Regions from separate parts of the Paenibacillus sp. KACC 21273 genome, predicted to be linked through region 2. Evidence: predicted binding sites of a transcription regulator. Region 2 holds the regulator's gene; each other region holds the start of a gene.
What was found. Region 2 encodes LexA, which represses DNA repair genes until DNA is damaged. Its sites were predicted from a motif close to CGAACATATGTTCG; they were not measured.
Positions count from the first base shown of each region.

Region 1: recA (recombinase RecA) is a predicted target of LexA. The motif match lies at 8,895-8,908, and genes of this name have one in related genera.
Region 3: addB (helicase-exonuclease AddAB subunit AddB) is a predicted target of LexA. The motif match lies at 7,695-7,708, and genes of this name have one in related genera.

Region 1 is NZ_CP117876.1:3,378,933-3,389,683, reverse strand. Features, by position in the region: gene yfmF (EF-P 5-aminopentanol modification-associated protein YfmF) at 362-1,645, shown strand; gene yfmH (EF-P 5-aminopentanol modification-associated protein YfmH) at 1,648-2,931, shown strand; gene ymfI (elongation factor P 5-aminopentanone reductase) at 2,976-3,704, shown strand; gene PQ460_RS14710 (DUF3388 domain-containing protein) at 4,027-4,794, shown strand; gene PQ460_RS14705 (helix-turn-helix domain-containing protein) at 4,832-5,896, shown strand; gene PQ460_RS14700 (YajQ family cyclic di-GMP-binding protein) at 6,023-6,511, shown strand; gene pgsA (CDP-diacylglycerol--glycerol-3-phosphate 3-phosphatidyltransferase) at 6,640-7,227, shown strand; gene PQ460_RS14690 (competence/damage-inducible protein A) at 7,393-8,667, shown strand; gene recA (recombinase RecA) at 8,982-10,049, shown strand; gene PQ460_RS14680 (regulatory protein RecX) at 10,193-10,751, shown strand, end outside.
Region 2 is NZ_CP117876.1:2,243,518-2,254,268, forward strand. Features, by position in the region: gene PQ460_RS10155 (AraC family transcriptional regulator) at 1-3, opposite strand, end outside; gene PQ460_RS10160 (glycoside-pentoside-hexuronide (GPH):cation symporter) at 264-1,661, shown strand; gene PQ460_RS10165 (glycoside hydrolase family 127 protein) at 1,716-3,692, shown strand; gene PQ460_RS10170 (hypothetical protein) at 3,718-3,954, shown strand; gene PQ460_RS10175 (hypothetical protein) at 4,226-4,696, shown strand; gene lexA (transcriptional repressor LexA) at 4,820-5,446, opposite strand; gene yneA (cell division suppressor protein YneA) at 5,714-6,274, shown strand; gene PQ460_RS10190 (DUF896 domain-containing protein) at 6,443-6,643, shown strand; gene PQ460_RS10195 (methyltransferase) at 6,836-7,357, shown strand; gene PQ460_RS10200 (HAD family hydrolase) at 7,450-8,247, shown strand; gene PQ460_RS10205 (cupin domain-containing protein) at 8,348-8,887, opposite strand; gene metH (methionine synthase) at 9,106-10,751, shown strand, end outside.
Region 3 is NZ_CP117876.1:1,601,811-1,612,561, forward strand. Features, by position in the region: gene dnaK (molecular chaperone DnaK) at 1-1,512, shown strand, start outside; gene dnaJ (molecular chaperone DnaJ) at 1,696-2,817, shown strand; gene prmA (50S ribosomal protein L11 methyltransferase) at 2,970-3,938, shown strand; gene PQ460_RS07365 (site-2 protease family protein) at 3,942-4,625, shown strand; gene PQ460_RS07370 (16S rRNA (uracil(1498)-N(3))-methyltransferase) at 4,775-5,563, shown strand; gene PQ460_RS07375 (class I SAM-dependent rRNA methyltransferase) at 5,610-6,980, shown strand; gene PQ460_RS07380 (hypothetical protein) at 7,250-7,657, shown strand; gene addB (helicase-exonuclease AddAB subunit AddB) at 7,850-10,751, shown strand, end outside.

The DNA.
Region 1 (10,751 bases), 1.1 Mb from region 2:
GATATACTTTTTTACTATACGTAATCTAAAGTATGACCCCTTCGTAATCCTTTTTGTTTTTGCTCGGTAGGTTGAGCATGACCATTCCTCGTATAGTATGACGAAGTGTGTATAAAATATGTTGCTATAAAGATGCTGATTTCCAGAAATTCGACATTAGAACGTCTATATTCCTCTATCAGAGACTAAATTTTATCACAAATAGAGGTAGGAAAGAAACCCAACGCCTTTTTTGAATACTTTGTCTTATATTGCAGTATAACGAAATACCTATCATCTCGTTTGCTTCTTGTATTTCGATTAGTATAAAATAAGTAAAGTTAGAGCATTACCAAATTGGCTTGATAAAGGAGTTTTGACGTTGAATAATACCGGATTCGAACGCGGTGAAGTAAATGGGATACGTGTACATGTAATGCCAACTACACGATTCAAAACATTTGCCGTTTCACTTTATATGGGAACCCCCCTTGCAGAAGATACAGTTACTCCTACAGCTTTGATTCCTTTTATTTTGCGTAGAGGAACAGCCAAGTATCCAGAAACAACACAATTTCGTGAAGCTTTAGAAAATATGTATGGTGCAGGCTTTGGATTTGATGTATACAAAAAAGGCGATTATCAGATGGTGCAATTCCGTATGGATACGATCAATGATTCGTTTGTATCTGCCGATGAATCGCTGTTAAAACAAAGCATTTCTTTTTTGGGAGATGCCGTAACCAATCCTGTACTTGAAAATAATGCATTCCGTGAAAAATATGTAACCGCAGAACGTGAAAATGTTCGTAAACGCTTGGAGTCTGTAGTAAACGATAAAATTCGTTATGCTGCTGAACGTTGTATTCAAGAAATGTGCAAAGATGAGCCTTATCGCTTAAATGCTTTGGGACAATTAAGTGATCTGGACGGGCTTAATGGTGCTAATGTATATGAACGTTACCAACAATGGCTTGAAAATAGCACGATGGATCTGTATGTTGTGGGTGATACTACCCTTGAAGAAGTGTTAGAACTTGTAGGCAGTCAATTTGCTCGCAAAACAAATACACTACATGCTTACAAAATATCGATTCCGCGCTCTGCTGGTGCAGAAGTCAAACATATTGTTGAAAAAATGGAAATCAGTCAAGGTAAACTGAATATGGGATTACGTACACCGATTACGTACGGAGATAATCGTTATGCTTCCGCTTGGGTAGCAAATGGTATTTTGGGTGGTTTCCCGCATTCTAAATTGTTTACCAATGTACGTGAAAAAGAAAGTTTGGCTTACTATGTAGGCTCACGCTTTGATCCATATAAAGGCATTACAACGATCCAATCAGGAATCGAAATACAAAACTTTGATAAAGCATTAAATATTATCAAAGAACAATTGGCTAATCTACAAGCTGGAGACATCAGTGAATCAGAGATTAGTCAGACCAAAGCGATGATCCGTAACGATTTATTAGAGTCTCGTGATTCTGCGTATCAAATGATCGGTTATGACTTTAATGGTCGTTTTGCAGATAAAGATCGTCCGGTAGAACAATTGTTGTCTGAAGTAGAATCGGTTACACCAGAGCAGATCCAGTCTGCTGCAAGTGTATTAACGCTTGATACGATTTATTTCCTTACGACAGAACAGAAGGAGGCATAATTATGGAAAGTATCCGCTATGATCGTTTACAAGAAACTTTATATTTCGAAACTATGGATAATGGATTACAAGTATATGTGCTTCCCAAAGAAGGATTTCAAAAAACATATGCTACATTTGCTACCAAATATGGCTCTGTAGATAATCATTTCCAAGTAGAAGGACAAGAAGAAGTGAAAGTACCGGATGGGATTGCTCACTTTTTGGAGCATAAAATGTTTGAAGAACCTGATGGTGTCGATGTATTTTCTAAATTTTCGGTTAAAGGTGCTTCGGCTAATGCATTTACTAGCTTTGAGCAGACGGTATATTTATTTTCTGCAACTGAACAGATTGAAGATAATTTAGAAACATTGCTTAATTATGTACAAAACCCTTACTTTACTAAAGAAAATGTAGATAAAGAAAAAGGGATTATCGGTCAAGAAATTCAAATGTATCAAGATAATGCCGACTGGCGTGTATATTATGGATTGTTAGAAGCAATGTATCAAAAAAATCCATTACGTATTGATATCGCAGGTACGATTGAATCGATCAGTACGATTACAAAAGATACACTATATGAGTGTTACAACACGTTCTATCATCCTTCCAATATGATGTTATTTGTAGTAGGTGGAGTAGATCCTGCGACAGTGATAGAGCAAGTACGTGCTAATCAGCAAGCCAAAGATTATCAACCACAGGGTTCAATCAGTCGTTTCTTTGAAGAAGAACCGGTAGCTGTAGGTGAACCATGGCATGAAGTTCGTTTGCCTGTATCAGAGCCTAAATGTCTATTAGGTCTAAAAGAAGTCAAAAATGGTCTGACTGGTGAAGCATTGCAACGTCGTACGTTAACGACCAAGCTGATGCTTGATTTGTTACTTGGTAACAGTACTCAGTTGTATCAGACATTGTATGATGAAGAATTAATCTCCGATGATTTCGGTAGTGATTATAGCAGTACAACAGAGTATGGCTATTCAATGATGGGTGGAGATACCCGCGATCCGAAATTACTTGTACAACGTCTGCAAGAAGAGATCGATAAAGTGATTGCTACAGGATTTAGCCAGGATGCATTTGATCGTGCATTGCGTAAAAAAATTGGCGGATATTTGCGTATGCTGAATTCACCTGAAAGTATTGCTCATGAATTTACACGCAATCGTTTCCGTGATAGCGACTTTTTCGATATTCTTCCAATCTATGAATCGCTTACAGTAGAAGATGTGAATGCTCGCTTGCGTGAACATATGAACTGGGATCAACTGGCTGTATCGGTGGTTGTTAGTCCGTGAATCAGCCCCAATCTGTAGCTGCAAGTAGCAAGCCTTTTTCGCAAATGACTGTACTGATTACAGGTGCAAGTAAAGGAATAGGGGCTGCTACAGCAAAGCGATTTGCTATGGCTGGCATCAATGTAGCTGTTCATTATCGCAGTTCGCATGAAGAAGCGAATGATGTTGCTCGTATATGTCTGGAATATGGTGTGAAAGTGTTGACCATTGCCGCAGACTTACGCAGTATGGAGCAGATTAAGCGAATGCGTGATAAGTTAGAACAGCATGATATGTTGCCTGATATTTTGGTAAATAATGCAGGAATTGCTCATTATGGCATGCTTACCGATATGACAGAACAAGATTTCGACGATGTTATAGCTACAAATCTCAAAAGTGTATTTCTCTGTACTCAAGTCTTTATGCCTCATATGATCAATCAACGCTATGGGCGGATTATTAATGTATCTAGTATCTGGGGCATTACAGGCGCTTCTTGTGAAGTATTGTATTCGGCAAGTAAAGGTGGTATCAATGCTTTTACCAAAGCGTTAGCCAAAGAACTAGCCCCTTCAGGTGTGACAGTGAATGCTATCGCCCCCGGAGTTGTCCGCACTGAAATGATTGCTCATCTGGAACCAGCAGAGATTGAGTCGTTAGAAGAAGAGATTCCCGCAGGACGGATTGCTGAACCAGATGAGATTGCTTCAATGGTTTACTTTTTGGCTTTGCCGGAATCAGGTTATATGACAGGTCAAGTCGTGAGTCCTAACGGTGGATTTTTGACCTGATATTGCTATCGATCCATAAGATATTATACGATGAAGGAGCTTCTATATTTAGGTATAGAAGCTTCTATTCATATCATGCTATAATCTTGTAGTTTGAGTGATTACGAAGTTGTTACTGTCTGCTTCTTGCCTTTCTATTTTATTTTATATATCATTAACGTGTTAATGACTTTGCATTGAATAGCAGAAAAGGGTCGGAGTTGGTATAGACTATCTGCTTTGATGACTATATAGCAGTGCCGTTATAAAAATAAATGTGTGATCCATCGACATAGGATTCGGGCTAGAAAGTATTCATGCGATAGAAAGGTTAGAGGTGAACGTGGAACTAAAACAGTGGTATTTGGAATACAGGATACATAAAAATCGTCCTGGTCTATTGGGAGATGTAGCGTCTTTATTAGGTATGCTGAATGTTAACATTTTGACCATTAATGGTGTAGAGGGTAAGACACGTGGTATGCTATTAGAGACGGATGATGATGAGAAGATTCGTCTACTTGGTGATATGCTTGCCAAAGTTAGCAATATTACAGTGACGGCTTTGCGTCAACCCAAGCTTGTTGATATTTTAGCAGTACGTCATGGACGCTATATTGAGCGTGATTCGGATGACAAAAAAACATTCCGTTTTACAAGAGATGAATTAGGCTTACTGGTTGATTTCTTAGGTGAAATCTTCAAACGTGAAGGCAATCAAATTATCGGTTTACGCGGAATGCCTCGTGTTGGTAAAACAGAATCGATTATTGCAGGTAGCGTATGTGCGATGAAACGCTGGACATTTGTATCCTCGACATTGCTAAGACAAACTGTACGAAGCCAATTATCGGAAGAGGAAAACAATCCAAACAACATCTTTATTATCGATGGGATTGTCAGTACGATTCGTTCCAATGAACGTCACCATCAATTGCTTCAAGATATTATGGCGATGCCAAGTACCAAAGTGATCGAACATCCCGATATTTTTGTGCGGGAATCTGATTATGAATACAGTGATTTCAACATTATTATTGAATTGCGCAACAATCCGGGAGAAGAGATCGTCTATGATACATTCACGGAAAGTTATGCGGATGATATATAAAAAAAGTCAAAAAACATTCTAAGCAGGAGGTAATAGTATGTCAGATCTAGGTCGGCAGTTAAGGGATGCCCGCCTTGCGAAAGGTTTATCACTTGATGATGTGCAAGAAATGACCAAAATACGTAAACGCTATTTGGAAGCAATTGAAGCAGGAGATTTTAAGGTGCTTCCAGGCAGTTTTTATGTACGTGCATTTATTAAAACGTATGCGGAAGCGGTAGGTCTTAGTGCGGACGAGTTGTTACAAGAGCATCAAGACGATGTTCCAGAGACCGAAACAGAAGCAGTGATGGAACCGGTAGTGCAACAAAGGCGAGCGGCAAGAAGAACATCTTCATCAGGAGGACGAAGCGGCAAATGGTTATCAACCACATTAATGTGGATCTTCCCATTGTTAATTGTCGTATTGGTCTATATTTTTGTAGTACGTAACGATAATGGCGCTCCTGAAGTGGCAAGTAATAACAAAGGTCAACAGCAACAAGAAACAACAACTAAGCCAACGACCACCACTACACCGCCAGCGACTACAACACCTGAAAGCACAACAACGACTCCAGAAAGTACAACGACAACACCACCTACTGGAGCAGGTACAGAGCAAGAACAATCAACACCTGATGCAACTGGGACGGATGAAGAAGCAACAGATTCTACAACACCGCCTACAGATACAGCATCACAACCTGTCGTTACACAAGCAGGTAAAGAAGGAAGAAATACTATTTTTAATGTGAATTACACAGGTACAACACCGCTTAAAGTAAGTATCAAAGCAACAGGTCAAAGTTGGCTTGAAGTATACAAATCAGCAGATTCTAGTGGAGAACGTTTATTTTTCAATAATACGGAAAGTGGACAAGACCTTTCTTATGATCTAGGTGATACAGGATTATATATCAAATCTGGTAATTCTCCAGCGACCGATATTACAATTAATGGACAACCAATCACAGATGGTAAAGCAACTTCACGTATTGTTCTAAAATTAGTCAAAGAAGCTGCTACAGATAGTAGTACTGATTCTACAAGCACATCTACAGATTCTTCTACAGATGGAACTACTGACGAATCAACTTCTACAGAGACAAGCGGAAATTAATGGTCAGTCACACAAAAGGACATACCTTCAAGCTGCCATAAGACAGCAGATTAAGGATGTCCTTTTTGTGCCATTAGACTTGTAACAACATATATTCTATAATTTTATCTAAAAGGGGGAGATCACATGGCAGATAGTTCATTCGATATCGTATCCAAAATGGATATGCAAGAAATGACCAATGCTATTACTCAAACGGAGAAAGAATTAGCGAGCCGTTTTGATTTTAAAGGAAGCAAAAGTAGTCTAACTTTGGAAAAAGAAACATTAGTTGTTGTTTCGGATGACGATTATAAGTTGGGTGCTTTGATCGATATTTTGCAATCTAAAATGATCAAAAGAGGATTGCCGATCAAAAATATAGAATATGGAACAATAGAGTCTGCTTCGATGGGAACAGTACGTCAACGACTCAAATTAAAACAAGGCATCGATCAAGAAAACTCCAAAAAAATCAATACATTGATTCGCGATGCGAAGCTGAAAGTAAAAAGTCAGATTCAAGGCGATCAGATTCGGGTTACCGGAAAGAATAGAGATGATTTGCAAGCAGTGATTCAATTGCTTCGCAAAGCTGACCTTACTGTGGATCTTCAATTCACCAATATGAAATAAACACGGTATTATCCTATTTGCTATAGAATTGATGGAGGCAGTAAAAGTATGAAACAAAAGATGCAGGCGGGAGCAATTACATATCATTGGTTCGCTGTGGACAATAGATACAGCAAGGAGGATACACAATGAATTTACCTAATCGCATAACGCTTACACGTATTTTCTTAGTACCAGTGATGATGTTGTTCCTGCTCGTTAATTTTTCGTTTGGAGAAGGGCTTTTAAAAATTGGAGCATCTTTTGAGGTCAGTTATAACGATCTGATTGCAGCATTAATTTTTATTATTGCAGCCAGTACAGATGGAATTGACGGACATATTGCCCGTAGTCGTAACTTGGTAACGAATCTAGGCAAATTACTTGATCCTTTGGCTGATAAATTATTAGTATCTGCTGCTTTGATCTCTTTGGTTGCACTGGGCAAATGTGAAGCATGGATGGTTGTAGTTATTATCAGTCGCGAATTTGCAGTCACAGGACTTCGTCAGATCGCTTTATTAGATGGTAAAGTAATGGCTGCTAGCAATTGGGGCAAAGCCAAAACGATTACACAAATTATTGCGATTTCTGCTTTGATGATTAACAATTTTCCATTTGCTCTATTAGGTATTCCATTTGCAGAAATTATGATCTGGATAGCTACGTTGATCACCATCTATTCAGGGATTGATTATTTTGTCAAAAACAAATCGGTTATTCATTTTTCCGAATAAACTACCTGTTTCTGTTTAACAGCAAATAGGTGATATAACAAGTAATGCAGCGTAAGTGGCAATAGGGTTCTCTCTATTGCCTTTTCCTTTTGCCATAGGTATGATTGGTTTATTTTTTAAGCACTTACATCACAGAGCAACCCTAATAACGAGGAGGCACTTGTAATGAAAGCAGAAATTATCGCAGTAGGTACAGAACTATTACTAGGTCAAATTACGAATACGAATGCCAGATATTTATCTCAACAATTATCCTATATAGGAATAGATGTATATTATCAGACTGTAGTAGGGGATAACTTAAATCGACTCAAACAAGCGATTGAGCTTGCTAGTAGTCGTGCAGATGTTATTTTATTTTCAGGCGGGATCGGACCAACACAAGATGATTTAACCAAAGATGCATTAGCTGAAGTGCTAGGCAGATCTATTTATATAGATCCTTCTTCTATGGAAAAAGTCGCAAGCTTTTTTGAAGGTAGAAATATTACGATGACTGAAAATAATCGTCGTCAAGCACTGGTTATTGAGAATAGCCATGTATTGGCAAATTCCACAGGGCTTGCTGTCGGTATAGCAATTGAAGATAAAGAAAAATATTATATTGTTCTACCAGGCCCACCAAAAGAGTTACAGCCTATGTTTGAAAATGAAGCAAAACCATGGTTGTTAGAACATGTATTAACAGATGAGCATCCTATTTATTCGAAAATGCTTAAATTTGCCGGTATTGGTGAATCTGCATTGGAGGAAGCATTGATTGATCTGATTAACGATCAAAGTGATCCTACAATTGCTCCATATGCCAAAGAAGCCGAAGTCACGATTCGTCTGACAACCAAAGCGGCTACAGAAAAAGAAGCCATGGTCAAACTCAAACAGATGGAATCTCAAATTCGGGAACGTTTGCCTGACCATATGTATGCTGATCAAGATATCGGAATCGAAGAACAGATTTTGCTGATGATGACAGGTATGAAATTGACACTCACAGCAGCAGAAAGTTGCACAGGTGGTCTATTAATGCAGAATCTAACTGCTATCCCGGGAAGTGGAAATGTATTTCTTGGTGGAATCGTCTGCTATTCCAACGAAATGAAAGAAAAAATGTTAAATGTGCCTCGTGAATTGTTAGAAGGCGAAGAAGCTCCAGGAGCAGTAAGCCCGGAAGTAGCCGAAGTATTAGCCGATGAAGCAAGAAAGATATTAGATACTGATTTTGCTGTTTCGATTACCGGTGTAGCTGGCCCGGGATCTTCAGAACGCAAACCTGTGGGATTAGTCTATATTGGACTCGCAGAACGGAATCAACCTACACAGGTATTTGAATTAAATATACGTGGCAATCGTGAGTCGATTCGTGTTCGCGCTGCCAAAAGTATTCTGTACCGTTTGTGGCTTCGTTTAAGTGAACTTCAGAAGGAATCTTTACCACAGTGACAAAATGCGCACAGACGTGTGTAACAGACGTCATATCACGCCAAGCATATGTTGCAATGTATAGTTCTACTATGGTAAAATAAGCGCAGACGGAAGAACCGCAGCAAATTTATTTGTTGCGGTTTTTTTATGTTTACACCCCAAAAAGTAAAAAAGTTACGTAAAAAAATGAAATCCTGATTTATTACCAATAAATGTAATATAATATGGATTTCATATCAAAAACACGAATATATGTTCGAAAAAAGCTTGGCAAATGAGAAAAAAAGTAGTATAATTAGAGTATAAATAAGAAGAAGAGGGACGTGAGTTTATTGTCAGATCGTCGTGCAGCGTTAGATATGGCGCTTCGTCAAATAGAGAAGCAATTCGGTAAAGGTTCAGTTATGAAACTTGGAGAATCCACTCATATGCAAGTTGAAGTTATTCCTAGTGGATCTATTGCATTAGATATTGCTTTGGGTACAGGCGGTATGCCAAGAGGACGTATTATCGAAATATACGGACCAGAATCTTCTGGTAAAACAACTGTAGCGCTTCATGCAATTGCAGAAGTTCAAAAAGCTGGAGGACAAGCAGCATTTATCGATGCAGAGCATGCTCTAGATCCTCAATATGCTAAAAACTTAGGCGTTAACATTGATGAATTACTACTTTCTCAACCAGATACAGGTGAGCAAGGTCTAGAAATCGCTGAAGCACTTGTACGTAGTGGTGCTGTTGATATTATCGTTGTCGATTCTGTAGCAGCATTGGTACCAAAAGCAGAGATCGAAGGCGAAATGGGAGATTCTCACGTTGGTTTGCAAGCACGTTTGATGTCTCAAGCTTTGCGTAAATTGTCTGGTGCAATCAGTAAATCCAAAACAATCACAATCTTTATCAATCAGCTTCGTGAAAAAGTTGGAGTTATGTTTGGTAACCCTGAGACAACTCCAGGTGGTCGTGCACTTAAATTCTACTCCACTGTACGTTTAGACGTACGTCGTATAGAAGCAATCAAAAACGGTAACGATGTTGTTGGTAACCGTACACGTATCAAAGTTGTTAAAAACAAAGTTGCTCCTCCATTCAAACAAGCTGAAGTAGATATCATGTACGGAGAAGGTATCTCTAAAGAAGGTAGCTTGATCGATATCGGTGTAGAACACGATATTGTAAATAAAAGTGGTGCTTGGTACTCTTACGAAGGTGAACGTATGGGTCAAGGTCGTGAGAACTCTAAACAATTCTTGAAAGAAAATCCGCATATTGCAGATATCATCGAGCAAAAAATTCGTGTATCTAGCAATTTAACAACAGTGGTTGAAGAACCATCTGCTGAAGAAAAAGAAAAAGAGAGTCTTGAAGAGCAAGAATTATTCTCTAAAGCAACTGAATAATAACTTTAAGATGCTTCAAGCTTAAATCCTGTAGCGCCCAGGACGTGAAATACGTTCAGGGCGTTTTTTATTTATATTTAATAAGAGATTCATATGAGCACTATACACTGATTTAAAATATAGATAGACGAAAGGAAACAATTATGGCTGATTATCGTCGTTATTCCAAAAAAACATCAAATACTACATCTGAACCTGAGGGCGATGAAGAATGGGATATCTATGCAGATGAAGGAGAACGCTTAGATGGGTTTCCCGAGGAAGGTGAAGTAGAGATTACCGCTGTAACCCCTCTACGTAAGCCTAGGCATCATTACAAATTATCTTTCGGGGAATTGGCTCTTATGGTACATGAAGATGTTATGATCAAATATAGGCTGTTAAAAGGGATGTCTTTTTCTAAAGAAGAACTAGAGAATATTGTTATTGCGAATGAACGTCAAACAGCATATGCAGAATCTTTAAATTATTTAAGCCGTAAAGCAAGAACTCGTACTGAGATTGCACGCAAACTCAAAGAAAAAGAAATCCATCCTGAAATTATCGAAACGACTCTGGTGCGATTACAACAAGAGAAACTGATCGATGATGAGTTATATGCTCAACAGTGGGCGAAGCAAAGAGTCAAAAGTCAGAAAAAAGGTAAAGTATGGATTAGACAAGAATTACGCCAAAAAGGTGTAAATAAAGAAAATATTGAGC
Region 2 (10,751 bases):
CATATGTAATCACTCCTTATCGAAAAGTCAGTTTTGGATAGGAAAAGTCGGATTTGTTAACCTTAGTCATATTCATTACGAATAACCTGCACTTTGAAGGTAGTATAGCACAATTTTATATGAAAATAATTAATTTTTTAAATATCTCAATGAGTCGGAAATAGAAACCTTTCCTACGAAATCATAAGTTTATCTTCTTTTCGTAAGCGCTTACTATTAGATAAAGAAATCATCACTATTTGATTGAATCAGGAGGTTACATTATGGAGTCTACACCTCAATCTTCGCCAGAGCCTCAAACCACTCTTCTGAATGATAAAGTTCCTTTTCATCGCAGAATTAGTTATGCGCTCACAGATACAGGTGGCAATTTGTTGTACAGCATTATTGGTGCTTACTTGCTTTATTTTTATACCGATGTATTTGGCTTATCGGTTGGAGTAGCAGGTACTTTATTGTTGGTAACACGATTAGTGGATGCAGTAGATGCACCACTATGGGGGATTATTGTCGATCGTACCCGATCCAAGTATGGTCAAAGTCGTCCTTATTTTTTGTGGCTATGTTTTCCTTTTGCAGTATTTACAGTATTGACGTTTACCACTCCAAACTTGGATGGGACATGGAAAGTCGTTTATGCAGCGGTTACCTATATTTTAGCAGGGATAGCTTATACCGGAATTTCAACACCGATCACTTCGATCTTGCCAAATTTGAGTAGAAATACCGATGAGCGAGTAGTGTTGAACTCATTTCGGATGGTAGGTGGAAATGTTGGTAATTTTGCAGCAGTCACATTTACTTTGCCATTAGTCGCTTTTTTTGGAGCAGGTAATGATCAGAAAGGATTTTTTTGGACACTTTGTGTATTCGGGATAGTATCTATCATTATGTTTTTGATTGCTTTTGCTGATCTCAAAGAAATCAATACCGAAAAGATCAAAACTATTCCATTCAAATCAAGCTTTAAAGCGATGAAAGGTAACTGGCCCTGGATTATTTTAGTAATCGCTAATTTACTATTCTGGATCGCTTTAACGATTCGTACCTCTACATTAGTCTATTACTTTGAATACAATATCGGTCATAAAGAGTTAGTGCCATTGATTAACGGAATTTCAGTCATTCAAGTGATTGGTATGGTATTAATTCCGTTTATCGTGAAATTTTCTAACAAATATTCGACGATGATTTTTGGCTTTATATTAGCTGTTTTGGGACAAATCGTACTGTTTTTTGCAGGAGATCATATTAGCTTTTTGATTGTCGGATGGATTATTGCTTGTATTGGATCAGGTATTGCTTGCTCTATGCCTTTTGCAATGTTATCGGACACTGTCGATTATGGCGAATGGAAGTCAGGTCTACGTGGAAGTGGTATTTTAACAGCAATCGGTAGTGCTTTTTGTATTAAAGCAGGCTCAGGATTAGGAGGATTTATTCCTACACAATTTATGTCATCTTTCGGTTATGTGCCTAACGTTGCGCAAAGTACACAATCATTATCAGGTATTCAATTTGTGTTTATCTGGTTGCCTGCTATCGTATTTGCACTGGGAATTATCCCGATGTTATTTTATCGACGTTTTGAAAAAAATGAAGGTTATATTCGCAGACAGTTGTTAATTAAAGAACACCATGCTGAACCTCAAGTGAAATAAATATTCGGTTTATAGACGATCATAGAGTATCTACCATAGGAGGAGAGACATACGATGTCATTACATTTACAATCACTTACAATTACAGATCAATTCTGGTCTCATTATCGGGAGCTTGTCCGTACAGAAATGATTCCTTATCAATGGAATGTATTGAATGATAATGCTGATATTACGATCGAAAAAGAAAGAAATGATAACAGTATTCCGTCTGAAAAAAGTCATGCTATCGAAAACTTCAAGATTGCTGCTGGATTGAAGCAAGGTAATCACTATGGTTGGGTATTTCAGGACAGTGATGTATACAAATGGCTGGAAGCGGTGGCTTACTCATTATCTATTCATGCGGATACTGAATTACAAGAATTGGCTGACGGGGTGATTGATCTTATTTCTTTAGCGCAAGAAGAAGATGGTTATCTCAATACTTACTTCTCTATTGAAGAACCAGAGCGCAGATTCAAGAAGTTGGCTGAAAGTCATGAATTGTATTGTGCAGGTCATTTTATCGAAGCAGCAGTTGCTTATTATGAATCCACTCATAATGAAAAAGCGCTCCAGATTGCTTGCCGATTAGCGGATTGTATAGATGCTTCTTTTGGCAAAGGAGAACATCAGATTCAAGGATACGACGGTCATGAAGAAATAGAGCTGGCGTTGACCAAATTATATTCATTAACAAAAGAACAACGTTATCTGAATCTGAGTCGTTATTTTCTGTATGAGCGAGGAACCGATACTACCTTTTTCGCCAGACAACAGACAGAAGACACAGGAACCAAACCAGTTATAGCAGGCATGAGTCATCGTCCACTAGAGTATTATCAAGCCCATCAACCGATTTTGGAACAACAGACCGCAGAAGGGCATGCTGTTAGACTTGTCTATATGTGTGCAGCTATGGCAGATGTTGCTTTATTAGCAGGCGATACCGCAATGTTAGAAGCTTGTCGTCTCCTTTGGAAAAATATGATTACCAAACGTATGTATATCACCGGCGGTATAGGATCAACAGTAGACGGAGAAGCATTTACACTGGATTACGATTTGCCTAATGATACGATGTACTGTGAGACATGTGCTTCGATCGGATTGATTTTCTTTGCTTTTAATATGCTCAAAAATGAAGCACGTTCTGAATATGCCGATGTGTTAGAGCGAGCATTATATAATACAGCTATTGGCGGTATGGCACTGGATGGCAAACATTTTTTCTATGTGAATCCGTTAGAAGTACGTCCAGAGAACAGCCGTAAAGATCCGGGAAAAAGTCATGTGAAATTTACACGCCCCGAATGGTTCGGCTGTGCTTGCTGTCCACCGAATCTAGCAAGATTATTAACTTCACTTCATAAATATATATATATGGTTCAATCAGAGCAAAAAGCGATATATACGAATCTATTTATTACAAGCACAGCAACATTAGAGATAGATCATCACAAAGTACAGCTTGAACAAACAACGAATTTACCGTGGGAAGGTCATGTTTCGATTGTAACACAGACAGAACAACCAACTGCTTTTACATTGGCGCTCCGATTGCCTTATTGGGCAGATGCTTATTCATTGATAGTCAATGGGGAGCATATAGAAGCGGAAAACATTAACGGATTTCTACACATTGATCGTGTATGGCAGTCTAATGACAAGATCGAGTTTATTTTACCGATGGAGATCAAACAATATACAGCACATCCGTTAGTCAGAGCAGATATTGGCAAAGTGGCTATAGGACGTGGTCCATTTATTTATTGCGCTGAAGAAGTAGATAATGGAGAGCATTTGCATTTAATTCAGTTAAATAAAGATCAGACCTATCAATATACATTTGATCCACAGTTGCTAGGAGGCATAGGTACGATCGATGTAGAGGCACGTAAAAGAATCATTACTTCGCAGTGGGAAGATGTATTATATGCTTCTCAAGCAGCTACCACGTATGCTCCTACAACATTACGACTTATTCCTTATTATTGCTGGGCTAACCGACAATCCGGTGAAATGCGTGTATGGCATAACCAAGCATAATCAACACTGAAAAGGAGAGTGCCTGATGAAATCAAAAATGAGAATAGATCCTGAGAAATTTGCGTATACTGTCATTTCAAGTTATTCATCAGATAAAGATAATGCCGAAGCAGTGGCTAAAGACCATCTAGGTGTATTTTTAAATGCTTATTTTCTAGCTGAAAAGTTCAATACACTTGAAGCCCAATTGGCTGAAAAAGCAGAAAGTAAAGATTTCAAAGCATTACTTGCCAAACTAATGGATACAAAGCTATTTGGATAAATGTAGCTTACTATTAAAAATATAAGATATTTAGTGATTATTTGGAATTAAAAGGTATAAATTTCCTATTATTAGCTCATGATGAAGAAATCACATAATGAATAAGAGGAGTGAAGTTAGAAATCAAATAAAAAACTAAAAGTATATCAGCAAAAAGTACCGTATTCAGCTTGTATAAAAGGCATCTAATAAGTAGTAGAAGGTTAGATAAAGACGTTGCAATTTGGGTACTCAATATGTTCAGTCATTACAGTTAAAGAAGATAGCAATTATGAGTTGGATTGAATCTGCGGTAATACGTGCACAGGAAGAGAAAGCAGAGAACGCAAAAGCTTTTTCATATTCTTTAAAAATTCATGAGCATTTTTTAGAATATTGTGAAAATTTATGGATGAAATTTTCTACCATTTTAGAAGAGATCAAAAAACATTTTAAAGAAGATTGCAGTATTCAGAAAGATGAAAATCAACTGGTTATTACAATTGCACTCGTTGTCATTACTATAACTGTAGTTAACAAAAATGTACGTGAACATTATTATGGAGAAGCTGATCTCAAATACAAATGCTCTCATGATTCTGGAAAACCTAAACTTGCGGTAGAATTATTGTACTTGAATCCAACAGAGCATCCTGTATGGATGTACAAAGTTCTACAAGGCAAAGAAGAGATTGAAGTTGCTTTTAGTGAAGTAGAAGCCGAACATGTAATTAAAACTGCATTGTGGAGATATGTAGAATAATGAAATTGTTCTGAATCTAAATAAATTAAATTAAATTATTCTCGTATAAATAAGAAAAAAGACCGCTACTAGAAAGTAGCGGTCTTTTTCTATCTTCTATGAACTGTAACGTACAGTAGTGATTTAGTGCAAGTTACGGAACAATCCTACAACTTTACCCAAAATCGTAACATGTGTCAGACGAAGTGGCTGATACATTGGATTTTCTGGTTGTAGACGAATATGATCTTTTTCTTTGTAGAACGTTTTGACAGTTGCTTCGTCGTCTTCTGTCATGGCTACAACAATATCGCCATTATCAGCGGTCTGTTGTTGACGTACAATTACGTAGTCACCATTATAGATTCCTGCTTCAATCATACTGTCTCCAACTACAGAAAGCATAAATACTTGTCCTTCACCTGTAAAATTCTGTGGTAGAGGGAAGTAATCTTCAATATGTTCTGTAGCTGTAATCGGAACACCGGCGGTTACTTTTCCAATAATAGGAACACGAGATACCGTTTGAGCGAAAAGAATATTACTTTCAGACTCTTCTTGACCCAACAACTCGATGGCACGAGGTTTGGTCGGGTCGCGTCGAATCAGTCCTTTTTTCTCCAAACGATCCAGATGACCATGTACAGTAGAACTAGAAGCAAGACCTACAGCTTCACCAATTTCACGTACAGATGGCGGGTAACCTTTAAGTTTGACTTCATTTCGGATAAATTCCAAAATGGCCTGTTGGCGACTTGAAACTTTTGACATACCTTATCAACCCCAATGCTAGTAACGTTTGGCAAAATTATAACATAGAACTACCGTTCGTACAAACATAAGTTCTAAAATTTGTATATTTATTTTGTTATTCATTACTTTTTGTAGTCTATTCATCGTATAAGAGACAGAATCTATAGTCTAAAAGGTGCAATAAAAAACACGAACGAAGGTTCGTAAAAAACTATTGAGTAAAACATATGTTCGTGTTATAGTGAATTTAAGAAAACAAGAACAAATGTTTGGAGCGTGATGACAATGTTAAAATATACTACATATCGTAGCATCCACAATCAATCTGAAGATGGTGAACAACAGATTGATACATCTGGATCAGATATACATCATACATCAACAAGTTATTCGGAGAAACAATCACAGCAAGCAGCTATTCATGCCACACGAGCGGACAAAGATGTAGTAGTGGATGAGTGGACATATTTGCCGAATGTGCAAAAGATACGTAAACCAGCTCAACCTAAAGGCAAAAAAACATTACGTCAAAAAACGCTACATCTTATTCAAAGCACAGCCCAAAAAGTGAAGTGGAAATCCGGCGGACGTTTAATGGTATGTTTTGTGTTTGCAGGTGTATTATTATACGGTGGAGTAATTCATAACTTTGTAGTAGCAGACAAAGTAGAAGGTCCTGCACAAAAAGTTGTTGTTCATTCAGGGGATAGCTTATGGAGTATCGCTAGTGAATACAAATCAGCCCAGACAGATACACGTGACTATATCGCTGAGATTCGTAGTGAGAATCAATTGACTACAAGTGAGATTCAAGCAGGCGATGTTCTCGTAATTCCTTACGATTGATTTACATGTTCTCTAAATATATTTATTGTATAAGCGATATTACTAGATAAGCATATATACTCATTAATAGGATGAAAGTTTGTTAAGATCTGTTGATCTTGACAAGCTTTTTTTTACATGTCAAAGTTAGTGATGGTCACAAGATGATTACTTACATGGAGGTTAGTTATGGATATCGATACACTCATTGCACGTATTAATGAATTAGCTCGTAAGAAAAAAAGTTCAGGTCTTACAGCCGAAGAAACTGTAGAACGTGACGAGTTACGTGCTATTTACTTAAATAATATTCGCAGTAATTTCCGTCAACAACTAGATACAATTGAATTTGTAGAAGATACAGAACAAGCGGATAATACCAAAAAATAGTCAGCACTAGAATCATGTAACAGCTTTAATAAATACAAAGAAGTGAACTAACTGAAGGGTGCTCTAGCTGTTATTACAGAGAGCATCCTATTTTGCTATGGAAATTTAGGGCTTGTTCTGGCATGATAAGATAGAACAAAGTCTTCTGCTTTTGTTGTAAGGCTTACATTATCTATTAGGGGGAAACAAAGTATGTCCCGTTCCTGGGAAAGGCAAGTTCGACGCAATTCAAAGCAAGTTAATGCTGCACGTAGAAAGCAAGGTCAATCTTCTATCGGTGGCAAAACCAGTATTTCCGAATATACAGCGTATAAAGGAAGAAACATTGTTTTTCCAGCTGCTCTAATTATATTGGGAATTATTTATGCAGTGATGGGTATTATGTATCCAACAGCTGATGGTTTTAGCGTGATCTTTATCGTTACTGTAGCTTTGTACATTTTACTTGGCGTAATGCTTTATTTCCGCAAACCGTACTTGAAAATTGGCAGAGATTCATTGATCACTACCAAATTTAATCGTGATCGTCTGATCTCTTCTTCTCAAGTAAAAAGTATTCGCCTTCAAAAAGGATATGTAGTGATTGAACATAGCTCTAAAGGTGGAAGCTGGGTATTCTCACGCACATTAAACCGTTATGATACAGATGCAATGAGCGAGCATTTACGCACATTTGCTGCACAACACAAAATTTCGATTCAAGAAAAAGCTTAAGCTTTTTGGAGATCGATCGTTATATATGCTATCTAATCTAAATATCTATTATCATAATTAAAGTCATTATGATCGTTGAGGAGGTACAGGCAGTGAGTATTGAAGCGGTTTTGTTTGATCTAGATGATACGTTATTATGGGATGAACGCAGTATAGAAGAAGCTTTTGCAGAGACATGTCTTGTGGCTGAGCGAGCGACAGGTGTTGATCCTATAGCTTTGGAAGAAGCAGTACGCCGAGAAGCGAGAGCACTGTATGAATCCTATGAGACTTTTCCTTTTACACAATGGATTGGAATTAATCCGTTTGAAGGCTTGTGGGCTCAATTTTCCGCAGGCGAACAACCTGAATTCCGTCAATTGCAGAAGATTGCACCGACATATCGCAAAGAATCATGGCGTAAAGGTCTAAGTGCAATGGGGATCGAAGATGAAGCTTTAGCACTCCAACTGTCTGATCGATTCGTACAAGAACGACGTAATCGTCCGCATATCTATGAAGAGACATTTCAGATTTTGGATGAATTACAAGGTAAGGTCAAGCTATTGTTGCTTACCAATGGTTGTCCGGCGTTACAACAAGAGAAGTTAGACGGTGTACCCAAGTTAGCTCCTTATTTTGATCAGATCGTTGTATCCGGTGCATTTGGTAAAGGTAAACCTAATGCAGAGATTTTTGCACATGCACTGGAATTATTGGATGTGAAGCCAGAGCAAACGTTGATGATCGGAGATAAACTGACTACAGATATCAAAGGTGCATTAGCAGCAGGAATCAAGTCGGTATGGGTGAACCGTAATGGTAAAGTCAACGATAGTGAGATTAAGCCAGACTACGAAATTACACGTTTAACCGATATTCATCAGATTACGGCTCAGTTGGTATCATAAACTATATTTTCACCAAATGAGTTCTTAGCCCTATAACTAAAAACATAACAAAAAATCCCTTGTCCGAGTAGATCGGTAAGGGATTTTGTTATTTCTATCATTAAGCTTTTTGGAAAGAGTTGTCTTCGAAAGGAACAGCGATCCAACCGTCTGTTTCTACAAACAAACGAACAGCTACAATTTTACGATTTTCAACCAGTGTAAAGAAGTGAGGTGTATTCTCAGGTACAGAGATAACATCACCTGGTTCTAATTCAACATCAAAGTATCCATGCTCAGGGCTTTTGATAATAAAAATACCATTACCTGATACAATCGCACGAATCTCATCTTCGGTATGGGTGTGAATTTCTTCAAATTTAGCTAATTTAGCTTCCAGATCAGGTGTAGATTCAGATAAAGTGATCACGTCCCATGTGCGGTAACCACGACGTGCTGAAAGGTCTTTGATTTCTGCTTCGTACGTATCTAAAACCGCTTGTTTTTGCTCATCTGTCAGTGTGAAGTTATCTTGCAATTCAGGAGCCAATTTGGAAGCATCCCATTTTTCATATACAACCTCATGTTTGTTCAAAAACTCCAGAACCTTGTCATCTCCAGCAATTCGTTCATTGGTATTTCTAATTCTGATTTCAGCCATCGGATTACCCTTCTTTCAATGTTTTTATGTTGTATTATAAAAGAAAAAGCGTTTTTTGTCGATACTTTCATTCAAACTTCATCTTATAGTTTAAATAAAAAATCTTCACTTTTATAATTACAAGTATAATACACTTATACATCACAAATAAGATTCTTTTCTAGTTAAAAGGTTTCTGTTAAACTAAAGCCTAACGTTTTGCGGGGAGGATCGAATAGATGAATAAGCCTGACCTACAAGAAAGACTTGAACAGCGTATTCTGATTTTGGATGGCGCTATGGGGACGATGATTCAACAAAGAGATTTAACGGCAGACGATTTTGGCAGTGATGATCTAGACGGTTGTAATGAAATACTGGTTCTAACACGTCCAGATGTTATTCAAGAAATTCATGAGCAATATTTAGCTGCTGGTGCAGATTTGATAGAAACGAATACATTTGGTGCTACCTCAGTAGTACTGGCTGAATACGATATTCAAGATCAAGCACGTGAATTAAATCTAGCAGCCGTTAAGCTTGCCCGAGCAGCTGTTGATAAATACAGTACAGCTGAACGTCCACGTTATGTTGTAGGTGCTATGGGACCTACAACCAAGACATTGTCTGTTACAGGCGGAGTCACTTTCGATGAACTGGTAGAGAGTTATCAGGAACAGGCAGTAGCTTTGATAGAAGGCGGCTCAGATGTACTTCTATTAGAAACCTCGCAAGATACACTGAACGTGAAAGCAGGTAGTATCGGTATCCGTAATGCGTTTAAGCAGACAGGAATAGAGCTGCCTTTGATGATATCCGGTACAATTGAGCCGATGGGTACAACGCTTGCCGGACAAAATATAGAGTCTTTTTATATTTCATTAGAACATTTGAACCCGATTTCAGTAGGCTTGAATTGCGCGACCGGACCAGAATTTATGCGTGATCATATTCGTTCATTGTCTGAAATGGCAGGAGCGGCTGTTAGTTGTTATCCCAATGCAGGCTTGCCTGATGAAAATGGGAATTATCATGAATCTCCAGAATCGTTAGGACGCAAAATGGCAGCTTTTGCTGAGCAAGGTTGGCTCAATATAGCAGGAGGCTGTTGCGGAACAACACCGGATCATATTCGTGTTATGGATGAATTATTATCTCAATATCCACCGCGCGCGATGATCGGTACACATCCACCTGCTTTGTCAGGGATAGAACCTGTTTATATTGAGCAAGACAATCGTCCTTATATGGTAGGAGAACGTACCAATGTTCTCGGTTCACGTAAATTTAAGCGATTGATTGTAGAAGGTAAATATGAAGAAGCATCTGAAATCGCTCGTGCTCAAGTAAAAAATGGTGCACAAGTCATCGATGTATGTGTACAAGATCCCGATCGTGATGAAACGTATGATATGGAGAAATTTTTAGATTTAGTCGTCAAAAAAGTTAAAGCTCCATTAATGATCGATACGACAGATGTAGCTGTTATTGATATCGCTCTTCGTTATTCGCAAGGGAAAGCAATTATTAACTCAATTAACCTTGAAGATGGGGAAGAAAAGTTTGAAGATGTGACCCCGCTTATCCATAAATACGGTGCAGCTGTAGTTGTAGGGACGATTGATGAACGAGGACAGGCGATAACAGCGCAAGATAAGTTAGAAGTCGCTAAGCGTTCGCAACAATTGTTAGTGAACAAATACGGACTCAAAACAGAAGATTTAATTTTTGATCCGCTTGTATTTCCTGTCGGTACAGGAGATGAACAGTATATTGGTTCTGCCAAAGAAACGATAGAAGGTATTCGCTTAATTAAGGAACAAGTTCCAGGTTGTCATACAATTTTGGGGATCAGTAATATATCGTTTGGTTTACCTGAAGCAGG
Region 3 (10,751 bases), 640 kb from region 2:
GTAACTCAAGCAGTTATCACTGTTCCTGCTTACTTCAACGATAGTCAACGTCAAGCAACAAAAGATGCTGGTAAAATTGCAGGTCTTGAAGTACTACGTATTGTCAACGAACCTACAGCAGCAGCGCTTGCATACGGTTTGGAAAAATCAGAAGATCAAACGATCCTTGTATATGACCTTGGTGGTGGTACGTTTGACGTATCAATCCTTGAACTAGGCGACGGATTCTTTGAAGTAAAAGCAACCAGTGGTGACAATCACCTTGGTGGTGATGACTTTGACCAAGTGGTTATCGATTATTTGGTAAGTGAATTCAAAAAAGATCAAGGCTTGGACTTGAGTAAAGATAAAGCAGCAGTACAACGTCTTAAAGATGCAGCTGAAAAAGCGAAAAAAGAATTGTCCGGTGTATTAACAACGACGATTTCTCTTCCGTTTATCACTGTTGTAGATGGCGTACCTCAGCATTTGGAAGTAAACTTAACTCGTGCTAAATTCGAAGAATTGGCTGCTCCATTGGTTGAGCGTACACTTGGACCTACTCGTCAAGCGATCAAAGACTCTGGTCTAAGCGCTAGCGAAATCGACAAAATTGTATTGGTTGGTGGATCTACACGTATTCCAGCAGTACAAGAAGCAATCAAAAAATTAACAGGTAAAGACCCTCACAAAGGTGTTAACCCTGATGAAGTTGTAGCATTGGGTGCTGCTGTACAAGCAGGTGTCTTGACTGGTGATGTTAAAGACGTTGTCTTGCTTGACGTAACTCCATTGTCTCTTGGTATTGAAACAGCAGGTGGCGTATTTACTAAAATGATCGAGCGTAATACAACGATCCCTACAAGTAAATCACAAGTATATTCCACATATGCTGATAACCAAACAAGCGTAGAAATCCATGTACTTCAAGGTGAACGCGAAATGGCAGCAGGTAACAAAACATTAGGCCGTTTCATGTTGGGTGATATTCCTGTTGCTCCTCGTGGCGTACCACAAATCGAAGTTACTTTTGATATCGATGCGAACGGTATTGTTAATGTATCTGCTACAGATAAAGGTACAGGTAAGAGCCAAAAAATCACAATTACATCTTCTAGCGGCTTGAGCGATGAAGAAGTGGAACGTATGATGAAAGATGCTGAGCTTCATGCTGACGAAGATCGTCAACGTAAAGAATTGGTTGAAGTTAAAAACAGTGGTGACCAATTGATCTACTCTGTTGAAAAAACAATCAAAGATCTTGGCGAAAAAGCAGATGCAGCTGAAGTAGAAAAAGCAAATGCAGCTAAAGAAACATTGAAAACGGCTTTGGAAGGCGACGATGTAGAAGCAATCAAATCTGCTACAGAAGCGCTAAGTGAAGTGGCTCAAGCTCTTGCTGTTAAATTGTATGAGCAAGCTGCACAAGAAGGTCAAGCAGCAGAAGGTGCTGAAGGCACAACAACTCAAAAAGATAACGTTGTTGACGCTGAGTACGAAGTGGTTGACGAAGACGAGAAAAAAGATAAATAATTAGCACCACATAAATAACATTTATGAAGTGGGAAGGTCAAAGCCGGGGCATCCCGTGCTTTGACTTTCGTTTGTTTATAAGGATACACTTGGATATTGTGTAGCTAATGTGCGACAGATTATCAAGTGTATACAGATTTGGCGAAATAAGATATCTATATTACAAGGAGTCGAGGTGGAACGATGGCAGATAAGCGCGATTATTATGAAGTGCTGGGTGTAGGCAAAAGTGCTTCCGATAATGAAATTAAAAAAGCATATCGTGGACTAGCCCGTAAATATCATCCAGACGTAAACAAAGAAGCAGATGCAGAAACGAAATTTAAAGAAGTAAAAGAAGCATATGACGTATTAAGCGATTCTTCTAAACGTTCTCAATATGATCAATTTGGTCATATCGATCCTAACCAGGGCATGGGCGGAGGCGGATTCTCTTCAGGTGGAGGAGGATTTGGCGATATCTTCGATATGTTCTTTGGTGGAGGAGGCAGACAGCGTGATCCTAATGCTCCACAACGTGGTAATGACCTTCAATATACGATGACGATTGAATTTAAAGAAGCGGTATTCGGTAAAGAAACCGATATTACGATTAACCGTACTGAAAATTGTGATACATGTAACGGAACAGGTGCCAAAAAAGGGACTCAACCTAAAACATGTTCTGTTTGTCATGGTAGCGGTCAAGAAGAAGTTGTACAAAATACACCATTCGGTCGTATGGTTAACCGTCGCAGTTGTTCTAACTGTGGTGGATCAGGTACGATTATTGAAGAAAAATGCGGTACTTGTGGCGGTACAGGTCGTGTACAAAAACAACGCAAAATCAATGTTCGTATTCCAGCCGGTGTAGATGACGGCGCACAAATGCGAGTTAACGGTGAAGGCGAAGGTGGTTCACGTGGAGGTCCTCCAGGTGATCTATATATCGTATTCCGCGTTAAACCGCATGATTTCTTCGAGCGTGAAGATGATGATATCTATTGTGAGATTCCAATCACATTTGCTCAAGCAGCTTTGGGTGATGAGATTGAAGTCCCTACATTGAATGAAAAAGTGAAAATTAAAGTACCTGCTGGTACGCAAACAGGAACGTATTTCCGTCTTAAAGGAAAAGGTGTTCCTCGTCTACGTGGCGTAGGTCAAGGGGATCAACATATCAAAGTGGTTGTTGTAACTCCAAGTAATCTAAGTGATGAGCAAAAAGATTTGCTTCGTCAATTTGGAGCACTAAACGGTGAGCACACTCATGAAAATGAGCAATCTTTTTTTGATCGTGTAAAACGTGCTTTCCGCGGTGATTAAATCATAGAATCTCTGAGTAGAAAGCCCGGTTCTTTATGAGCCGGGCTTTTCATTCGGTTGTTAATGATGTATGAAAGAGAATTTTGAATTTGGGCGTACAGATGTAGTACAATAAATCGTACGTATGTTTTACTATTAGGGGGAAATTAATAATGTTATGGCATGAGTTAACTATACATACAACAGAGCAAGCGGTAGAAATGATTTCTAACTTTCTGCATGAAGCTGGAGCTGGTGGTGTAGCGATTGAAGAATCAGGTACATTGAACAAACCGCGCGATACTTCATATGGACAATGGTACGAACTTCCGCTTAATGATATTCCTGAAGGATTAGCAGTGGTACAAGGTTATTTTGCAGAAGAAACTGATATGAATATTCTGATGGAAGAAGTACGTGCACGTATAGCACAACTTCATGAATTCGATATTGAAGTCGGTACAGCAGAGATGTCGTTCAAAACGGTTGACGAAGAAGATTGGGCGAATGCGTGGAAACAATATTTCAAACCGATTCGTGTCTCTGAGCGTCTAACGATCAAGCCGACATGGGAAGATTATACACCTGAGAGCGATATCGAAAAGATTATTGAATTAGATCCGGGAATGGCGTTTGGTACAGGGACACATCCTACAACATCTCTTTGCTTACGTACACTCGAAACGGTGATTAAAGGTGGAGAAGAAGTCATTGATGTAGGTACAGGATCGGGTATCTTGGCGATTGGAGCGATTAAATTAGGAGCTAAAAGCGTGCTTGCGCTTGACCTTGATCCGGTAGCTGTATCCAGTGCCAAAGAAAACACGCATTTGAATGGATTGGAACAAGAGATCACTGTCTTTGAAAGTGATCTGTTATCTGTGCTCAAAGCAGATGCAACAACCAAGCTGAATGTAACGTTACCAGTGCAAGTGGTAGTTGCTAATATTTTAGCAGAAATTATTTTGTTATTTATTGAAGATGTATATGAAGCACTAACACCGGATGGTGTATATATCGCATCAGGCATTTATAAAAATAAAGAAGATGTTGTTCGTGAAGCTCTAGAAGCTGCCGGATTTATTATCGAAGGCGCACATCGGGATGAAGATTGGATTGCCTTTGTTGCGAGAAAGAGGTAAGGAATGGATTTTTTGAATGAATTGTTATTTGTAAGATTAAATGAATTACCTTTTTATGTTTTAGCAATAGTTATTGGATTTACAGTACATGAATTTTCGCATGCTTATTTTGCAAATAAACTAGGTGATCCTACAGCTCGTTTGCTTGGACGCGTGAGTTTGAATCCAGCAGTTCATATGGATATATTTGGACTTATTTTATTGCTAATTGCAGGTTTTGGTTGGGCAAAGCCTGTGCCAGTGACTCGTGAGAACTTTAAAAATCCAAGATTAATGGGAATCATAGTTTCTGCTGTAGGTCCTATTAGTAATTTAGTTTTAGCACTTTTCACTATTATTATTTATTATGCTTTAAATTATTTTGGTATTATTGGTTCTTTTGCGAATAATAGAATTGATGCTGCTATTGGTACTTTTGTATATTATATGGTAACTATGAACTGTTTCTTATTCGTATTTAATTTAATTCCTTTACCACCTTTGGATGGTTATAGAATTTTGAGTGATTGGTTACCGAGACGTGCTAGTGCTAAATTGCAACAAGTAGAGCAATGGGCAATGTTATTATTTTTATTACTTGTATTTATACAGCCATTGCGTGAGGTTACGATTCAACCTTTGTACAATCTTGCAGGTTATTTAGCTACTAGTTTTTATACTTTTGCTAAAATCATTTTTGGTGGATAAATGCAGTACAGATCGAACTAAAAATTAACTGAATCTAAGGGACAGAAGCAGGTGAACGATACATTACACCTAGCCCTGTCCCTTTAAAAGTTGTATGATATTAACTTGAGTTAGCACGTTATCAAATGCACATAGAAAGTGGATGAAGTATGCAGCGATATTTTGTACCCGCAGACCAGTTTGACGAGCAAGAAGTGCGTATTACTGGTGAAGATGCGCGTCATATTAGTCGAGTGATGCGATCCCGTATAGGCGATCAAGTGATTGCTTGTAACGGTCAATCTTTAGATGTATTGGTTGAAATTACAGAACTTGCCGAAGGCGTAGTGACTGCGTCGATCGTAGAACGATTAGAGCAACATGGAGAACCGGTCGTATTTGTGACAGTTGCTCAAAGTCTGCCCAAAGCCGATAAAATGGAAAGTGTTATTCAGAAATGTACAGAAATCGGTGCATCTTCTTTTCTGCCGTTTTTATCTGAACGTACTGTTGTCCAATATGATGAGCGTAAAGAAGTGAAACGGATTCAACGCTGGAGCAAAATAGCTAAAGAAGCCGCAGAACAAAGTCATCGGAGTCGTGTACCGCAGGTCGATTCACCTGTATCGTGGAAGCAATTATTGAAGCAGTTTGCAGATTATGATTTGATCTGTTTTTGTTATGAAAAAGAAAATGGGCATCAGCTTCGAGATGTTGTTCAACCTTTTGCTGAATCGTTACTGCTAACCAAAGAAACGACTGCAGCCAAAGCGATACGTGTGATGATTGTCGTAGGACCTGAAGGTGGATTTAGTGAACAAGAAGTAGAAGCGGCAGAGGCGAGCGGCGCTATCGTTACAGGGCTAGGACGACGTATCTTGCGTACCGAGACAGCGGCAATGACAGCATTGGCATGTATTATGTATGAAACTGGCGAAATGAACGCTAACAAAGGGTAACGATTATAAATGATTAGCAGGAAAACAAAAAAGGAGTGGAACACTATTGGCAAGCGTGATATTGCAGCCCAAACGTAAAAAAAGATTAGAACAAGCTCATCCATGGGTTTTTCAAAATGAGATTGCTTCGGTTGAAGGAGATCCTATTCCCGGGCAATTGGTTAGTGTACTGACTCATCAGAAGCGTTTTTTAGCTACAGGATATTATAATCCTGCTTCGCAGATCACTGTACGGGTTGTATCGTACCAACCTTTAGAAGAAATGGATACTGCTTTTTTTGTAGAGCGATTTACACGTTGTCTTAAACATCGTAATCGTTTTTTGCCTACTGAAAATGCGTATCGTTTGGTCTATGGAGAAGCTGATTTTCTACCGGGATTGATTGTTGATCGGTTTGGCGAAGTATTGGTTGTACAATTATTGACGTTAGGCATGGATGCTTGTCGTCAACATATTATTGATGCATTGGTACAAGTGATGCAGCCGCTTGGTATTTATGAGCGTAGCGATGTGTCTGTACGTAAATTAGAAGGATTAGAAGAAGTAACAGGTGTGTTGTACGGAGAATGTCCTCGTCATGTGACCGTTACCGAAAATGGTCTATTGATCGAAGTCGATATTGTCGAAGGTCAGAAAACAGGATATTTTTTTGATCAGCGTGAAAATCGTGCTTCGATTGCTCCTTTGATGCTTGGCTGGGGTGATCGTAGCGGAATCGAATTGGCTGAAGTAGAAATAGATGGACATGTAACGCATAAGCCTGTGAATCGCAATGGTAAAATTGTAGATTTCCCTTACTGGGATGGAGCAAATGTGCTAGAGTGCTTTTCACATACCGGAAGCTTTACGCTACATGCGTGTCATTATGGAGCTAAAAAAGTAACTTGTCTTGATATTTCTGCACATGCGATCGAAAGTGCAAAAGAAAATGTACGCTTAAATGGATTTGAAGATCGTGTTGAATTTGTAGTGGATGATGCTTTTGATTATTTGCGCCGTAATGCCAAAGGCTTAGATGAGCGTCAATTACGTAGTAGTGCAGAGAGCAAACAAGATACATCCAAACCGATGACTGCTGCGGGTGGACGTTCTTGGGATGTAGTTATTTTGGATCCACCTGCTTTTGCCAAAACGAAAAGTGCTGTAGCAGGTGCTGTTCGTGGATACAAAGATATCAATTTACACGGCATGAAATTAGTCAATGAAGGTGGATATCTAGTGACAGCTAGTTGTTCTTATCATATGCGTCCTGATCTATTTTTGGAAACGATTCAAGATGCAGCTAAAGATGCTGGCAAAGTATTACGTCTAATTGAATGGCGTGCAGCAGGTAAAGATCACCCGCAAATTTTGGGCGTGGACGAAGGACATTATTTGAAATTCGCTATCTTTGAAGTACGTAGTAAAATGTTTTAAATCGTAATTTTAATAGAGTGTTTATAAAATTGCTAGATGACTTGAATAATCTATTCGTGATTCTGGAATGTTAAAGCTACCTCTTACATGTTAGCTGTTGATCTAGGGTCTCTGTAGTACAATAAACAGTAGACTGTATATGCTTTGAAATATATAATTAATCATTTATTTTAAGTACAACATCCATATTCACAAAGATCATGTATAAATATAAAATCGATCATGAAAGAGGGATTGCATTGTCAGAGCAAAAAAGTGAAATTGAAGCGGTGATCACGCCACTCGGTTATCTGTATGGACGTGATGCGATCTATGTGGATAAGCTTTACTATGGGCTGGGTCGCAGAAGGGTGACGTTAGCAGGTGAGTTTAATGGTGCGCTAGCAAGTAAAAGCGAGTCAGACGATTTTGTCATGTACACGCTTCGCTTTGAAGGGGTGTTCTACTTTAATATGGTAGAACTCGATTTGTATAGTGATCAGCTACCGCCAGGGCAATCGGACATTAAGTCGAACTGGTTGGAATATCGTCAGTCTCCACTTTTGGAACGAGCGCAGCAGAAGCAAGAGCTAAAGGAACTGCGTCATTTTATACTGTTTACGTATGATGATGTGTTTGAAATTGCCTGTCAGCGTTATGAGTTAGAACTACATCCGAACAAGAGCAACGCCGAATAGTCATTGTCAGATGGCTATTCTTTTTTTATAATAAAATAGAACACATATTCGCTACTTATCGGGTTAGCAGTTTCCAAGTGCGGCGTTCTACAAAAAGGAGTTTTCGCGACGTCAACATCGATTGCACCGCTCTAATAGAACAATTTTTATGCATCGTGAAGACTATAATATAATAAATAAGGGTGAACTCATATGCCATTGCATTTTTTATTAGGTCGCTCTGGAAGTGGCAAAACGACCACCATCACTAAGCGAATCATTGATAATATTACACAACAACCTGATGGATCGCCTATCTTGCTACTGGTTCCTGAACAGGGTTCTTTTCAAGCCCAATATGCACTTGTTCGTTCTCATCAATCCAAAGGAAATGTACGTGTACAAACGTATGGTTTTCGCCGTCTAGCTAATTGGGTGCTACAAGATGTTGGAGGAAGTGCCAAAACACCGATTGGTGAAGAAGGTAAAAAAATGCTTCTTTATCGACTCATTCAGCGACACCAATCGCAATTGCGGATGTTCGGCACATCTAGCGATCAATTTGGTTTTATCGGCAAATTAAGCGAATTATATAATGAATTTAAGCGTCATACAATTACGTTAGAGCAATTAACTGAATATAGTGAACGATTATCAACATCAGCTCGTTCTCCTTTATTAATTGATAAATTGCATGATTTACAACGTATTTATCAAGACTTTGAACAGGATTTGCAAGGATTATATGTCGATGGAGAAAATACACTAACTGATCTTGCTTTAGCGATTCCAGAATCACAGGTGCTTCATAATATTGATATTTGGATCGATGGATTTCATAGCTTTACCCCACAAGAATATGATGTGATTGCAGCATTATTGCAAAAAGCCAATTCAGTGACGATTGCTTTAACATTAGATCGTCCTTATGATGGTGAACCTCCTCATGAATTGGAGCTTTTTCACCAGACAGCTACTACCTATATCAAATTAAAGCAGTATGCTAACGCTATTGATGAGTCTTTTACGATAGATGTTGAGAATCTTTCAGAGAACCCTGTGGATATCCCAGTTCGGTTTCAATCTAGTCCGCAGTTAGCTCACTTAGAAAATGCGTATCGTTCTTCTCATCGCTGGCAACAAGCACCTTATATTAAGCAAGCTGGTGAACGTCAGGATATTTATACGTATGCTGCACCTGATCGTCGTTCAGAAGTAGAAAGTGCTATTCGGGAAATGATCCGGCTTGCTCGTGAAGAAGGTGCACGCTGGCAAGAGATGGGTGTATTTGTCCGTCAGTTGTCTGATTACGAACATATTATTGCACCGTTACTGCAAGATTATGAGATTCCTTATTTTCTAGATCAGAAGCGTAGTATATTGCAACATCCATTAGCAGAGTTTATACGTTCAGCGTTGGATATTGTGCAATATTTCTGGCGATATGAAGATGTGTTCCGTTGTATCAAAACCGGGTTGTTGCTTCCAGATGATGGACGTGTAACAACAGAAGATATAGACCGTCTGGAAAATGTAGTACTGGCTTCTGGGATTCATGGATCACGCTGGACAGATGGACACCCGTGGAAAGGCATCCCTAGTCTTTCACTAGAAGCTGGTGATGATGTCAAAGAGATCAGTGAACGTGAATTAGTAGAAGGACAGCGTATGCAACAAGCCCGTCAGCTTGTAATCGATCCGTTGTACCGTTTTGAAAAAAGAATCAAAAAAGCGAAGCACGCCAAAGAAATGTGTATCGCTCTTTATCAGTTATTAGAAGATTGCAATATTGCATTGCATTTGGAAAAAATGAGTACACATGCTACGGCACAAGGTAATCCTTTACGTGCTCGTGAACATATTCAGATTTATGGCGAAATTATTGATTTGTTGGATCAAATGGTTGATATTATGGCAGAAGATCAGATCGATCTGGGAACTTTTGCAGGCTTACTGGAAACAGGACTCAGCGGTATTCGATTAGGGATTGTACCACCAGCGATCGATCAGGTGTTAATCGGTTCTATGGATCGTACCCGCCCTATGGATATTAAATATGGATTTGTATTAGGTATGAATGAAGGCATCGTGCCTTCCCTTTTTCCAGACAGTGGTATTCTAAGTGAACCGGAACGAACCAATATGTTAGAAGGCGGATTAGAATTATCTCCGGGTAGTAAACGATTGTTGTTAAATGAGCAATTTTTGATTTATCATGCGCTAACAGTGGCAAGTTCTAAGTTATGGCTTAGTTATGCGTTAACAGATGATGAAGATAAAGGACTTTTGCCTTCTGAAGTGATTACGAATGTGCATAAGTTATTTCCTTTTTTACAACATCAATCGGTGGTCTCTCCATTATCGGCTCAGTCTGACCATATAGCATCTTTGCAATATGTAAGCACTGCTACAACAACGTTACCGCATTTGATAGCCCAGCTACGAGAGTGGAGTCGCGGAACAACGATTGCAAACACATGGTGGCATGTATTGAATTGGTACACCACACATGAAGCATGGAGACCACAGGTCAGTATGTTAGTACAGTCTTTATTTTATAAAAATACAGGTGATTTGTTAGATAGTGATACCAGTCGACATTTATACGGACAGACGTTACGTACCAGTGTATCTGGAATGGAACAATTTGTATCTTGTCCTTTTGCTCACTTTGCTTCGCGTGGCTTGAGATTGCGAGAGCGTCAAGAATATCGCCTGAAAGCACCGGATATCGGTCAATTGTTTCATGCTTCATTAACCGATCTTGCTACGATGCTCAAAGAGCAAGGACGCGCATGGGGGCAATTGACTCGTGAAGAATGTGTAGAGATTGCGTATGAAGCCGTCGATAAGCATATTCCACGTCTGCAAGGACAGATTCTTTCCAGTTCCAAGCGCTACAATTATATTTCACGTAAATTGCGTGAGATTGTAAGTCGTGCTTCTGTGATGTTAGGAGAGCAAGCACGTCGTGGAGATTTTGAGCCGCTCTATTTAGAACTTGCATTTGGACCTAATGGAGAATGGCCACCCCTTCGTTTTACACTAGAAAATGGATGTACGATGGAAATTGTAGGACGAATTGATCGGGTAGATGTAGCGGAAGGTGATAATA